Regions from separate parts of the Clostridioides sp. ZZV15-6598 genome, predicted to be linked through region 1. Evidence: riboswitches for the same ligand, from Rfam matches in the RefSeq annotation. Region 1 holds a riboswitch; each other region holds the start of a gene.
The links. A riboswitch is a leader RNA that binds a small molecule or an ion and turns the genes downstream of it on or off. The one in region 1 is predicted to bind cobalamin.

Region 1 (4,289 bases):
ATGTCATCATATACTTTTGAGTAAAATATTTGCTTTTCTGGGTCCTGAAAAACAATTCCTACATTTTTTCTAAGATTATACAAACTCTTCTTATCATACTTTAACTTTTCTTCTTTGAAAAGTATTTCTCCAGATGTAGGCTTTAATATCCCCATTAAGTTCATAAATAAAGTTGATTTTCCTGAACCATTTGAGCCTATTATACCTATAACATTTCCCTTTGAGAAATCCATATTAATGTTCAATAATGCATTAGCATTTTTTTCATATTGATATGTTAAATTATTTATTCTAAACATCATTATCCCCTACTATGTGAAATTTACCATCATACAATTTTATGTCTAATGATATACACATATCATCATACCTTGTCATAAGTCTTTTGTACAGCATACTTCCAAGAATCCCTAAAGATTTATATGAAGTTTTTAAATTTATGTACCCAAATCTTAGTTCTTGTGACTTATATATCTCTGAAAATTCTTCTAAAAATATAAATATAAATCTATATATTAACATTGATAATTCAACAAATGTGTCTGGCAAATGTAATTTTTTGAAGAAAAATATTAACTGATTAAAAGGTGTTGTAAGTATACAAAAATACACACAAGTTAAACAAGACATAGCTCTAAATAATACATGAATAGACATGTCAATAGATGCCTTTGATATTCCTACATAAAAACTAAAAAACTGAAAACTATATAGTAAGTCTGTTTTATTAAAAGATATATTCACAAGAGTTATACCTATACTAAGAAATAAAAAATACATTGGTATTTGAAGTAATTTCAAATAATTTTTTAAATCTATCCCTGCTACGCAAACAACTAAAATACTCATTAAAATCATAATTCCACTTAAGATAAATACATTTTTTATTACCATAGAAGCAATTAGAAAAATTGCTCCTATGGCTACTTTTTTATTTGGATTTACTTTACTTAATCTATTTGTATATGCATATTTATCAATTATAAGCATAATTAACTTCTCTTTCCTTTTTGAAGACCTAATATGTATCCTATTACACCTGCACCTAGAGCTGCTTGTGCAGAGAATAATAAACTCTCTATTTCTCCACTTGGTGGCTCATATGGGCTACTAAACCAAGGCTCATAATTTGGATTTATCTTAGTAATTTCACTTTCAGCTTGACCATCTGCTCCTCCATATTCAGCACCTGAATTTACAAGTAATGGGAATATAATCAGAGCTACTACTAATAAAAGTAATAATATGTTAGTTTTTGTTTTTGTTTTAGCACTCATTAGCTTTAACTCCTTTATCATTATTTTCTAGTATGCTTTTTTCTCCATTTTCTGTAATTAAATTATATACAATTACAGTAAGGATACCTTCTGCTATTGCTATTGGTATTTGAGTCATAAAGAAAATTCCTAAGAATTTAATTGCTGAAGCCATCACTCCACCAGATGGGTCTGGGAAAGCCAGTGCTAGTTGTATTGAAGTTATTGTATATGTGGCTAAATCTCCTATTGCTGCTGCAAGAAATACTGGTATAGCATTGTTTCCATCTTTTTTCTTTAATACTTTAAATATTAAAAATGATATAATTGGCCCTATTATAGCCATTGAAAAAGCATTAGCTCCTAAAGTAGTTATTCCCCCATGTGCTAGTAATAATGCTTGGAATATTAAAACTATAGTTCCAAGAACAAACATTACACTTGGTCCAAACATTATTGCTCCAAGACCTACTCCAGTAGGATGTGAACAACTTCCTGTTACAGAAGGTATTTTTAATGCTGATAATACAAATACAAATGCTCCACATAGAGCTAATAAAACTTTCTTCTTAGGGTCTTGCTTTACTATTTTACCTATTGATTTTAATCCCACTAAGAAAAATGGTATAAATATAACTCCCCATGCTATAGACCATTTTACTGGTAAGTAACCTTCCATTATATGCATTGCATTTGATGTAACTGGAGTTAAAATGATTAACATAAGTGCAGCTATAACCCCTAATTTGATATTTTGTTTCATTTGAGTATCCCCTCTCTCCCTTTCTAATAATTAAAATATGAATAATACATGTATCCTTAATTCTAACAAAATAAAAAAGCCTAACTCGATGGCTAGGCTTCTAATTTTCGACAATCTAAATACAAACACATAAAATAAACATATCTGTATAATTATTATAAGAAACTTTCTCCATCCCCGAAGAAATCACTTTAATATTTTAGGCAGGTCTCCTGACTTAGCTTCATCCTACTCCTCTTCCTTCCCATGAAATATAAAAACATATTATCATAGTGGCTAACAAAAGTTTCGTCTGCATCACAGTAGCGGGGGCTGTAAAGGAATTTAACCTTCTTCCCTATTAATCTTGCTTAAAGAACCTACAATATTATATATTTAATTTTTAATATTACTTTATTTTTAATTCATTTTCTATATAAATCATTGTATACCTTTTCTGTGAAAATTTCTACATTTTTTACAAATTTTATTCATTTTTATATTTTTATGTATATAAATTCTTTTTTATAAATCGTTTAACTCCTAATTATTTTCTTTAAATACATTGAAACTACATCAGAAAATCTAGTTATGTCTCTTGAATATATAAAATCATTTCCATATATTAATCTTTCAGCTTCAAGTTCTGATTCTTTACCTGTAAATACTCCTAATACTAATACATTTTGTTTCCTAGCTTTTCTTACTTCATTAGCTGTGTCTCTTAAACCAACAATACCTCTGTAAGCTTTTTCACCTCTTAAAGTTCTCTCACTGTTTTTTCCTATCTTTACATCATTTGGTCTTCCATCACTAAGAATTATTAAAATTTTATTTTCTTCGTCTCTATTTATCAAACCACTACATATAGATTTTATAGCTAAACCGTCTCTATTGTTACCAGCACAGAAGTATTCAAAGATATTTTCACTATTTTTAATACTGTCATCATAATCCTTAAATCTTTTTAGTATCGTATAATCTAAGAAACTAGAAAAACCCATAACTCTATTTGGTATTCCAACTTCTGTCAAAGCATTTGCAATTATGTAAGCTTGAATTGCTACATTTCCTTGGTTTCTACTTTGAGAACCACTTGCATCCAACAATATATCAATAACATATTTGCCTTTTTCATTTTCTATATCTTTATAAAATATCTTATTATTGTTACTTCTTCCAACTCTCCAAGCTCTATTTGCTAATATAGTGCCACAATCAGAATATACTCTGGTTTTAGCATTTTCTTCTACTAAAATTCTAGAAAGGCTTTCTTTTAATCTCTTTATTTGTTGTCTATACATCCTAGCATGTTCTCTAAATTTACCTAAATTATTTTCTTTTTGTCTTGTTACATATTTTAGCTGAAAAACGTTATTACATTCACTTCTAAGAACACCATCTGTGAAGTGAATTCTACATCCCTCATGTACGTTTCTGCAATTTTGTGTTTCAAGTTTTTTAATTTCACCCTTACTTAAATAAGTTTTCCCATAATAATGTTCTATTTTAGTGTATATTTTATTTACAGTCTCCTCATCAACATATATAATTCTATCTGCTGAATTGCTAGCTTGAGAATTGTCAAAGTCTCCTACTCCCTCTATAAGCATTGATGAAGAGATTGAATCTATGTCACTTTCAACAATATTTTCATCTTCATCACTATATAGTTCTTCATACATAAAATCAGCAAACGTATCAAAGTTTACTTCAACATTTTTTACATTGTTTTCATCATATGTAGAATTACTTTCTTCACTATTCAATATATATTCAAAATAAGTTAAATATATAACATCTAATGCCTTTAAAATCTCCATAATATCCTGATTTGTATCTATAAGCCTTATGTCATTTACTATTCTTCTAGTTATACTGTCTAATGCTGGATGTTTATCCATGCTATAAAGTACAAATGCATATTTAATCTTGTCCATCATATCGTTATTGTGTATCTTGGTAAAACGTGAAACAATATCTTTATACGCTCTTTTTCTGATATCTTCTATTCCAGGTCTATCTTTAATAGCTTTTTCTTCAACAATTGTATTTAATATAACTTGAATTAGACCTAATATAACATCCTTATCATATCCTTTTCGTATTCTATTTGTGAGGTATTTTTTAACTATATCCCAGTCTATATATTTTCTTCTAGCTCCTGCAATTATTGCAAAGTATAGACCTATTTCCTTTGAAGAATAGTCTTTTTCTGATATATCTATACTTTCGTTATAATCACCAGCGATTGTCCAAGATAAGTTATTTGCTCTATTTTCAAATTCATA
Region 2 (4,289 bases), on a different contig from region 1:
CTATGTAGTTTTCAATCTCATCAGCTAAAGTATAAAACTTTTCTCTTAAAGATTTCATCTCAACACTAGGAACTAGGCCTAGATGTCTGGATTCTAATGAAAATTTATTATTTGGAGGAAAGTATCCTAACACTTCGATATTACAATATTTCTCTATAGAGCTCTTGATTATTTGATAATGGCTCTTAGTTTTTACATTATTTACTATAACACCTTTTATATCCACATCTTTATCTAGTTCCTTATATCCTAGTACCATAGCTGCACTAGATGCTGCCATAGATTTTCCATTTATAACTAGTATAACTGGAGCTTTTAATACCTTAGAAGTATGCGAACTTGTGCAGTTATCTAAATCTATCCCAAAACCATCATATAATCCCATAACGCCTTCTACCACTGAAATATCTGCATCCCTTGAAGATTTATTTACTATATACTTTATCTTTTCATCATCTAACATATAAGAATCCAAATTTCTAGAATGTCTTCCAGTTATAAATGTGTGATATGAAGGGTCTATATAGTCTGGCCCTACTTTATACGGCTGTACTTTCATATTTCTCTTGACTAAAGCCTGCATTATTCCTAATGATATTGTAGTTTTCCCAACTCCACTGCTAGTACCTGCAATCAAAATCTTTTTCATAATACACCTCCTACCTAAAGTATAAATATAAAGTCATTCTTATTTCATAATTTCATATATCTTCTCTATGTCCAAATGTTCTCTCAAGAAATCTGCCAATTTATCATACTCTTTATCTTTAAACTCATCAAAGGAACTTACAGTACTTTCTAATTCTTTTAATCCCTTTTTCTTTCTTATATTATTTAAAATTGCTCTTGTAAAATCTATTTCATCAAATATTCCATGAAGATAAGTACCAATTACATTACCTTCTTTATTTACACTTCCTTCAGTATAATTGACTTCTTTATCTAGTTTTTTTGTTATCAAGTCTAAGCTACTTACTTTATTACTGCGATTTGTAATTCCCATATGTATTTCATAGCCTTTTACTTTCTTACCTTTAAGGTGGCTCATATATTCACCCATACATTCAATAATGGTAGCTTCTACTTGAGTCGTAGTCTTTTCCTCTTCAAATATTGTTTCTGTATCTAAAAGACCAATTCCATCTACTTCTTCAATTTCACTTTCAACATGATAAGGGTCTTTTAATTTCTTACCTAACATTTGATACCCACCACATATTCCAAATATCAATTTTCCCTGACTATGTAAATTTTTAATTTGTGACTCAAGACCACTTTCTCTTATGTATTTTAAATCATCTATAGTACTTTTAGTTCCAGGTATTATCAATATATCTGGATTCCCTATAGCTTCTCCATAGTCGACATACCTAAGACTTACATCCTCTTGTGTTTCAAATATATTAAAATCTGTAAAATTTGACATATGTGGGGTTCTAATTATTTCTATATGTATATCATTTTTATCCATTTTCTTCTTAAATCTAGTTGTTACACTATCTTCATCTTCTATTTTTATATCCATATAAGGAACCACGCCTAAAACAGGTACTTTTATAATATCTTCAAGCATCTTTAAACCATCTTGTAGGAGTTCTTTTTTCCCTCTAAATTTATTGATTATTACACCTTTTACTCTTTTTCTCTCATCATCATCTAATAAAAGCATTGTGCCTGCTAATGATGCAAATACTCCACCTCTATCAATATCCCCAACTATTATTACTGGTGCATCTGCTATTTTTGCCATACCCATATTGGATATATCTCTATCTTTTAAATTTATCTCCGCAGTACTCCCTGCACCTTCCATAACCACAATGTCATACACTGAGCTTAAATTATTAAAGGTTTCTTTTAATACATCTACCAACTCTAACTTATAATCATGATATTCAGATGAAGGCATCTCTCCTACAACTTTTCCCCTTACAATCACTTGACTTTTATGATTTCCAGAAGGTTTTAATAAAACTGGATTCATATCTGCTATCGGCTCTATTTTTGCAGCTTCCGCTTGAAATACTTGTGCTCTTCCCATTTCTAATCCTTCTTTAGTTATAAAAGAATTTAAAGCCATATTTTGTGACTTAAAAGGAGCAACAGTATAACCATCTTGTTTAAATATTCTACACAATCCTGCTGATAAAATGCTCTTACCTACATTTGATGCAGTTCCCTGTAGCATTACTTTTTTACCCACTTTCTACCCCTCCTTAAAGTTAAATTTTACCTAAAAATAAACTAAAAAAAGTCCTAGTGCTTCTAATGCTAGGACTTTTATATATATATTAATTAAAAATCTTTCACCCCGAAGACCTCATGTTTTAAATTAAATTAGGCAGGTATCCTGGCTTAACTTCATCCTACTCCTATAACCTTCCCATCAAATTGACAGTGGTATTTATAGTTTCGTTGGTTTCACAGTAGCGGGGGCTGCAAAGGCATCTAACCTTTTTCCCTTTTTACATCTAATTGAGAACCTAATTTTAATCTAATATTCTATTTTTGATAGTAAATTTATAAGCACATATCGTTTAATATTTAATGTTTAATTTATATAAAATCAGTAAAATTCATTTTATTTATTACAGTAAATCCATTATCAACTTCCAAAATTGTAATAGATGCATTATCAATTTTAAAGTTCCAATGATATTTATAACTACCAGAAATCAAATGTGTTATTATGTTTCTTATTGTACCTGCATGAGAACATATAAGTATTGTTTTTCTATTTAAATAATTATCATTTTCTAAAATTATATTGTCGATCTCTTTTGCTACTCTTTCATATGAATCTATCAAACTTTCCCCATTTGGGTATCTATAATTGCTACCTTCTTCTATCATTTTTTCAAATTCTTTTGGATATTTAACTTTTATCTCTTCAAAAGTTATTCCTTCAAAGTCTCCAAAGCTAATTTCTCTTAGATTTTCTCTTTCTTCTATTTCTATTAATTTTAGTTTTGATATTTTCTCTACCGTATCTTTAGTACGTGAAGATGGAGTTGTATAAATCTTATCTATACTTTCACTACTCATATATTTTGTAATTTTATTTATTTGTAATTTACCTTCTTCACTAATATAACTATTTATATGACCTGATAATCTTCCTTTTTCATTATCAGTTGTCAAAGCATGTCTTATTAATATTAATTTTATCACATTATCACCACTTTTTAGTTTTAAATAAACATAAAAATTAACAAATATATATAAATCAAATATACAAGTTCTGAAAGTTCTATTCCACAACCCAATATATCTCCTGTTACTCCATCAATTTTTTTGTAAATATGATTTTTAAACAATATTATAAATATAAAAACTACTATAGCTGAACATAATACCTTAATCAATACTATATCAGGCACTAAAAATATTAATTTAGCAATAATACTAACTATCAACAATGTGTATATTATAGCTGTTATTAACATACTTGTAGTCAATTTTCCTATAAATAAATTCCCCATTCCTTTTGCTCTTGGTGTTACCGTTTTATATGTCAATAACATTACTCCTAACCTTGCAATCATTGGCATGAATATTATAACCCATAGTGAATTATTACTTATAATACTATATACAAATCCAATCTTTAATAAAAGTACAAACATAATTGCTAAAAGCGAATTTGTACCTAATCGAGAATCTTTCATTATTTCAAGCATTTTCTCTTTATCTCTATAACTGTATATCGCATCAAATGTATCCCCTAATCCATCTATATGAAGCCCCCCGGTAATCAAAACACCAGCAAGCGTTATTATAATTGCACATATAAATGGCTGAAACAAAAGTATAGAAACCCATCCTATTAAATAAGTTAATATACCAATAACAAGACCCACAAGCGGAAAATATACTATAGATTTATAAAATTCATCATCAAATCCTACATCTAATTTTATAGGTATCCTTGTCAAAAACTGTAGTATCAAAATAAATCTTTTCATAGTCACATACTACTCCTTTATTTTCATAGGTATGCCACTAACTACAAAATAAACTTCATTGCTTTTTGATGCTATATATTGATTTATACGACCTACAATATCAGTATATATTCTACTAAGTTTATTTCCAGGAACAATTCCCATACCTAATTCATTTGTCACAAATACAAAATATAGATTTGTTTTTTCTATTTCTTTAATAAGTTTACTAATTTGTTCTTTTATGTACTCTTCCAGTTTATTTATTTCTTCTTGAGTAGATTCTTCTATGTTTAGATTATGTGAAAACATTAAATTATTTACTAATAGTGTCACACAGTCTAG
Region 3 (4,289 bases), on a different contig from region 1:
GCAACATAATATTTTAGTAAGAAGTAGTGTAGGTAGTGGTATAGGTTTTGTATATAATGAAGATGGACGTCCTCCAGAGTTCGTAAAATCTTTTAAAGGGAAATATTTACATGAAATAGCTGGATGTATTAAGTCTTGGAATATCACAGAATCAGGAATCGGATTGGCTGCAATAAATTCTTATTATAATTCTGTAAAAGTTTCAAAAGAAAATAATATAAAGTTAAATGAAAACAATTTTATAGAAGATAGAATTAATGACCCTTTTATTTCATACCAAAATATGATAAGGGGGAAAAAGGTAGCGGTTATAGGTCATTTTCACTATTTAGAACAACTATTTGCACCTGTGTGTGATTTATCCATAATAGAAAGTGAAGATATATATGGTGATTATCCAGAGACTTCAGCACCATATATCTTACCTAAACAGGACTTTGTAGTTATATCTTGTTACACATTAAGTACAAAAACCTTTCCTTGGTATTTAGAATTAAGTAAAAATGCTTATGTGGTATTGGTAGGTCCAGCAACTCCAATGGCACCTATATTATTTAAGTATGGAGTAAATGATTTATCAGGATTTGTAATTAAAGAACATGATAAAGTAATGAGCATAATAAGTGGAAATGAGAGAAACAATATGTTTTACAGTACAGGTCAGAAAGTAAATTTAAAAGGTAGTGGGGAAATTTAAATATGAGAATGAATTGGAATGATACTACAATAAAATCCTTTGTTGATGCAAGTGAATATACTGGTTTTCACAAGAGATTAGCTAAAGAAATAATTCCATACATCAAAGATAGCCAAACTTTTTGTGATGTAGGTTGTGGATTAGGTTTAATAGATATGTATTTAAGCAAAGAATTGAAAGAGATAACTTGTATTGATATAAATCAAAATGCTATAAATTACTTAGAAAAATCAACAAAAGACAATAATATAAACAATATTAGATATATGGTCAAGGATTTTGAAGAGATAAATACAAAATTTGATACTATATTAATTTCATTTTTTTCATATGAGAATATAGAATTTTTTAATGAACACTGTAATAGATTAATTGCAATTGTTAATGATAAATCCAAAACTCATATTCCAGTATCTAAGAAAAGAATGGATATGGTAGAAAGACATAGTTCAAAAAATTTAAAAGCATTATTAGATAAAAAGAAACTTAAATATGAATTAATGCCATTAAGTCTTGAATTTGGACAGACATTTACTTGTGAAGATGATATAGTTAGGTATGCTAAATCTTATGATGAAGGCGGAGAGTATGAAACTATATACAATCATATTATGAAAAATGTAGTTAAAGGGGATAAAGTAGCTTATTACCTTCCATATGAAAAAAAAATATCTGTTTTTATAATAGACTTTAATAGATAGATAATTGTAAATTTTAATTTAAATATTTATATTCCATAATAAAGATTAGACACTTAATTTGTAACATATACAACTAGTAAATATAAATACTAAATTAAAAGTAGTGTTTTTATCAGATGAATTACTATATATTTATAATTTTTAATTTTGCATATAGTGCTATATTTTGATTTAAGTTGACAATTTATATAAGATTGCATACAATTAAACTAAGAATTGAATAAACGTATTTAAAGAGTAGGGAAGCTGGTGAAAATCCAACACGAACCCATCACTGTAAGCATGGATAAATTCTACATAGCCAACAGATGTTATTTGGAAAGGCTGAGAAAATGAAATGTAAGTCAGATACCTACATTAAATATTAGCAAATAAATTTAGGGGGGAGCAACTAGATTTATTGTTTTGTATATGGAATTTAGAAGTTAAAGTATACATATTAAAATGGGATGTTATAGCATTATTTGCTATAACTTTTTTTATGCTCATATTTCTAAATAAGGGGGAAATGTATCATGAGGAAGATTTCAAAAGGGAAGCTGAGTAGTATAATTTTAGCAGTTATGCTGATGTTATCATTGATAACAGGGTGTAGTAAACCAGAGGAAAATAATGATGTTAGTAAGATGAATAATGAAAAGGAAGTAGTCTTAGCAGCAGCTAGGGATTTGGCACCAGGTGAACAAGATGCTTACTACACAAGTTCTATACTTTATGTTTGGGAACCACTAATAGGACTGGGTGATGATGGAAAACCAAAGGCAGAACTTGCAGAAAAATGGTCAAATTCAGATGATTATAAAGAATGGAAATTTACAATAAAGAAGGGTGTAAAATTCCATGATGGTGTAGATTTGAATGCAGATTCAGTAGTAAAAAACTTTGAACGTTATATGAATATGAAAACGAAAGCTTCACCTTTTTATTCGTTTGATATAGAAAAGACATATCCTAATTTACAAAGTGTGGATAAAGTTTCTGACTATGAAGTTAAACTTACTTTTAGTAAACCAATATCAACTTTAATATACAACATGGCTAGATTTGGAAGTGCTATGTATAGTCCGGAGTGTTTTGATATAAAAACAGGAGATTTTACTAAATATGCACAAGGAACTGGTCCATTTAAGATAAAAGAAAGAGAAAAAGAACAATTTGTTTCGTTAGAGAGAAATCAAGACTATTATGGAGATAAAAGTAAAGTTAAAAATGTAAGAGTAAATGTAATTAAAGATGCACAAACTCGTTACACAGCACTTAAATCAGAGGAAATTATGGGTGTTATGGATTTAGGGGCTATTACTCCAGAGTTAGCTAGTGAGCTAATAAAGGATGAAAATTTTGAGATTAAAACATCTCCATCAACAATAACTCAATTTGTATCTACAAACGGCACTAGGGAACCATTTAATAATGTTAAGATAAAAGAAGCACTAAGTTTGTTGTTGGATAGAGAAACTATAGTAAATAAATTTTATGGAGGATATGGAACTCCAACTATGAATATATTGAACCAAGGTTCTCCTTTTGCTAAGGAAATTAAACCTGTTTATGATGCAGAAAAAGCAAAAAAAATCATAAAAAATGAGTTAAAAGGGGAAACAAAAGAGTTAGAGTTTATAATACCATCTTATGGTGTAGACCGTTATCCATACAAAACTGTAGCAGAGTATATACAATCTGTATTAAGTGAAGTTGGATTAAATTCTAAAATAACTATACTTGATGGAGCTGCTTTTAAGGAAGCACAAAAAACAGGAAATTATGATATAGCACTTCACACTCAAGGTCTTCCAAATGCAGAACCATTTTCTATATTTGATAGTTATATGAGAAGCACAGGGTCAAGTAATATAGCTTATTCATTGGGCTATAAAAATGAAAGAGCAGATGAATTAATAGGTCAATTAGAAAAAACAATGGACTTAGATGAAAGAAGTAAAATATATGATGAACTTCAAGATATATCAGCAGAACATCCATCAGCTATACCATTATTTGAAGACGTTAACTTAATTGCTTATAATAAAAAAATAACTGGGTACAAACCTACATTATATGGAACTACATTAGCAAATATGGAGTGGAGTAAGTAGTGAAAACACCATTTAAATATTTAATTAGAAGGATATTGATGACTATCCCTATTTTGATAGGAATAACTTTTCTAGGATTTATATTAGGGGTTATAGCACCTGGTGACCCAGCAGTTGAATATTTAAGTATGGATGGTATTTCTGCTCCTACAGATGAAGAAATAGAAAGAGTTAGAGAAGAATTAGGGTTAAATGATAATATTATAGTCCAGTATGTTAATTGGACTAAAAAAGCTATGACTGGAGATTTAGGACTTTCCTATATCAAAAAGACATCTATCACAGAAGAGATATTAAGAAGGTTACCAATAACCTTCTCTTTATCTTTAATGGCTATGTTTTTTGTTATAGTGTTATCTATACCACTAGCTATAATAATGGCTTTAAAAAAGGATTCAGCGATAGATAAGATTGGTACTTTTGTATCCTTACTTATGACATCTATTCCAGGGTTTTGGTTAGCTATTATTATGTTAAGTATATTTTGTGAGACTCTTAGATGGCTACCTACAAGTGGGTATGGTACAATTAAACATTTAATAATGCCTGGATTTGTTTTAGCAGCTGGAACTATAGGAACTGTAGCAAGGCTAAATAGAGCAACTTTAATAGAAAGTATAGGACAAAACTATATAACAGTGGCAAAAGCTAAGGGGTTGCCAAATAAAATAGTTATTTTTAAGTATGCTTTTTTAAATTCATTAATGCCTATTGTAACTGTTCTGGGAAACTATTTTGGTGCTATTTTAGGAGGCTCCACAGTGGTTGAGGTTATTTTTAGTATTCCAGGTATGG

Region 2: another riboswitch for cobalamin. It lies ahead of KGF50_RS12700 (cobyric acid synthase); the one in region 1 lies ahead of KGF50_RS15485 (energy-coupling factor ABC transporter permease).
Region 3: another riboswitch for cobalamin. It lies ahead of KGF50_RS09200 (ABC transporter substrate-binding protein); the one in region 1 lies ahead of KGF50_RS15485 (energy-coupling factor ABC transporter permease).

What each region holds. Positions count from the first base shown of each region.
Region 1 is NZ_JAGWCS010000094.1:9,344-13,632, forward strand. It holds gene KGF50_RS15470 (energy-coupling factor ABC transporter ATP-binding protein) at 1-299, opposite strand, end outside; gene cbiQ (cobalt ECF transporter T component CbiQ) at 292-990, opposite strand; gene KGF50_RS15480 (energy-coupling factor ABC transporter substrate-binding protein) at 993-1,277, opposite strand; gene KGF50_RS15485 (energy-coupling factor ABC transporter permease) at 1,267-2,019, opposite strand; cobalamin riboswitch at 2,204-2,397, opposite strand; gene KGF50_RS15490 (nitric oxide reductase activation-like protein) at 2,535-4,289, opposite strand, start outside.
Region 2 is NZ_JAGWCS010000062.1:15,810-20,098, forward strand. It holds gene KGF50_RS12695 (cobyrinate a,c-diamide synthase) at 1-649, opposite strand, end outside; gene KGF50_RS12700 (cobyric acid synthase) at 689-2,203, opposite strand; cobalamin riboswitch at 2,323-2,502, opposite strand; gene KGF50_RS12705 (histidine phosphatase family protein) at 2,557-3,171, opposite strand; gene cobS (adenosylcobinamide-GDP ribazoletransferase) at 3,192-3,965, opposite strand; gene cobU (bifunctional adenosylcobinamide kinase/adenosylcobinamide-phosphate guanylyltransferase) at 3,975-4,289, opposite strand, start outside.
Region 3 is NZ_JAGWCS010000036.1:18,803-23,091, reverse strand. It holds gene KGF50_RS09210 (Rossmann-like domain-containing protein) at 1-697, shown strand, start outside; gene KGF50_RS09205 (methyltransferase) at 700-1,398, shown strand; cobalamin riboswitch at 1,606-1,773, shown strand; gene KGF50_RS09200 (ABC transporter substrate-binding protein) at 1,914-3,494, shown strand; gene KGF50_RS22545 (ABC transporter permease) at 3,494-4,289, shown strand, end outside.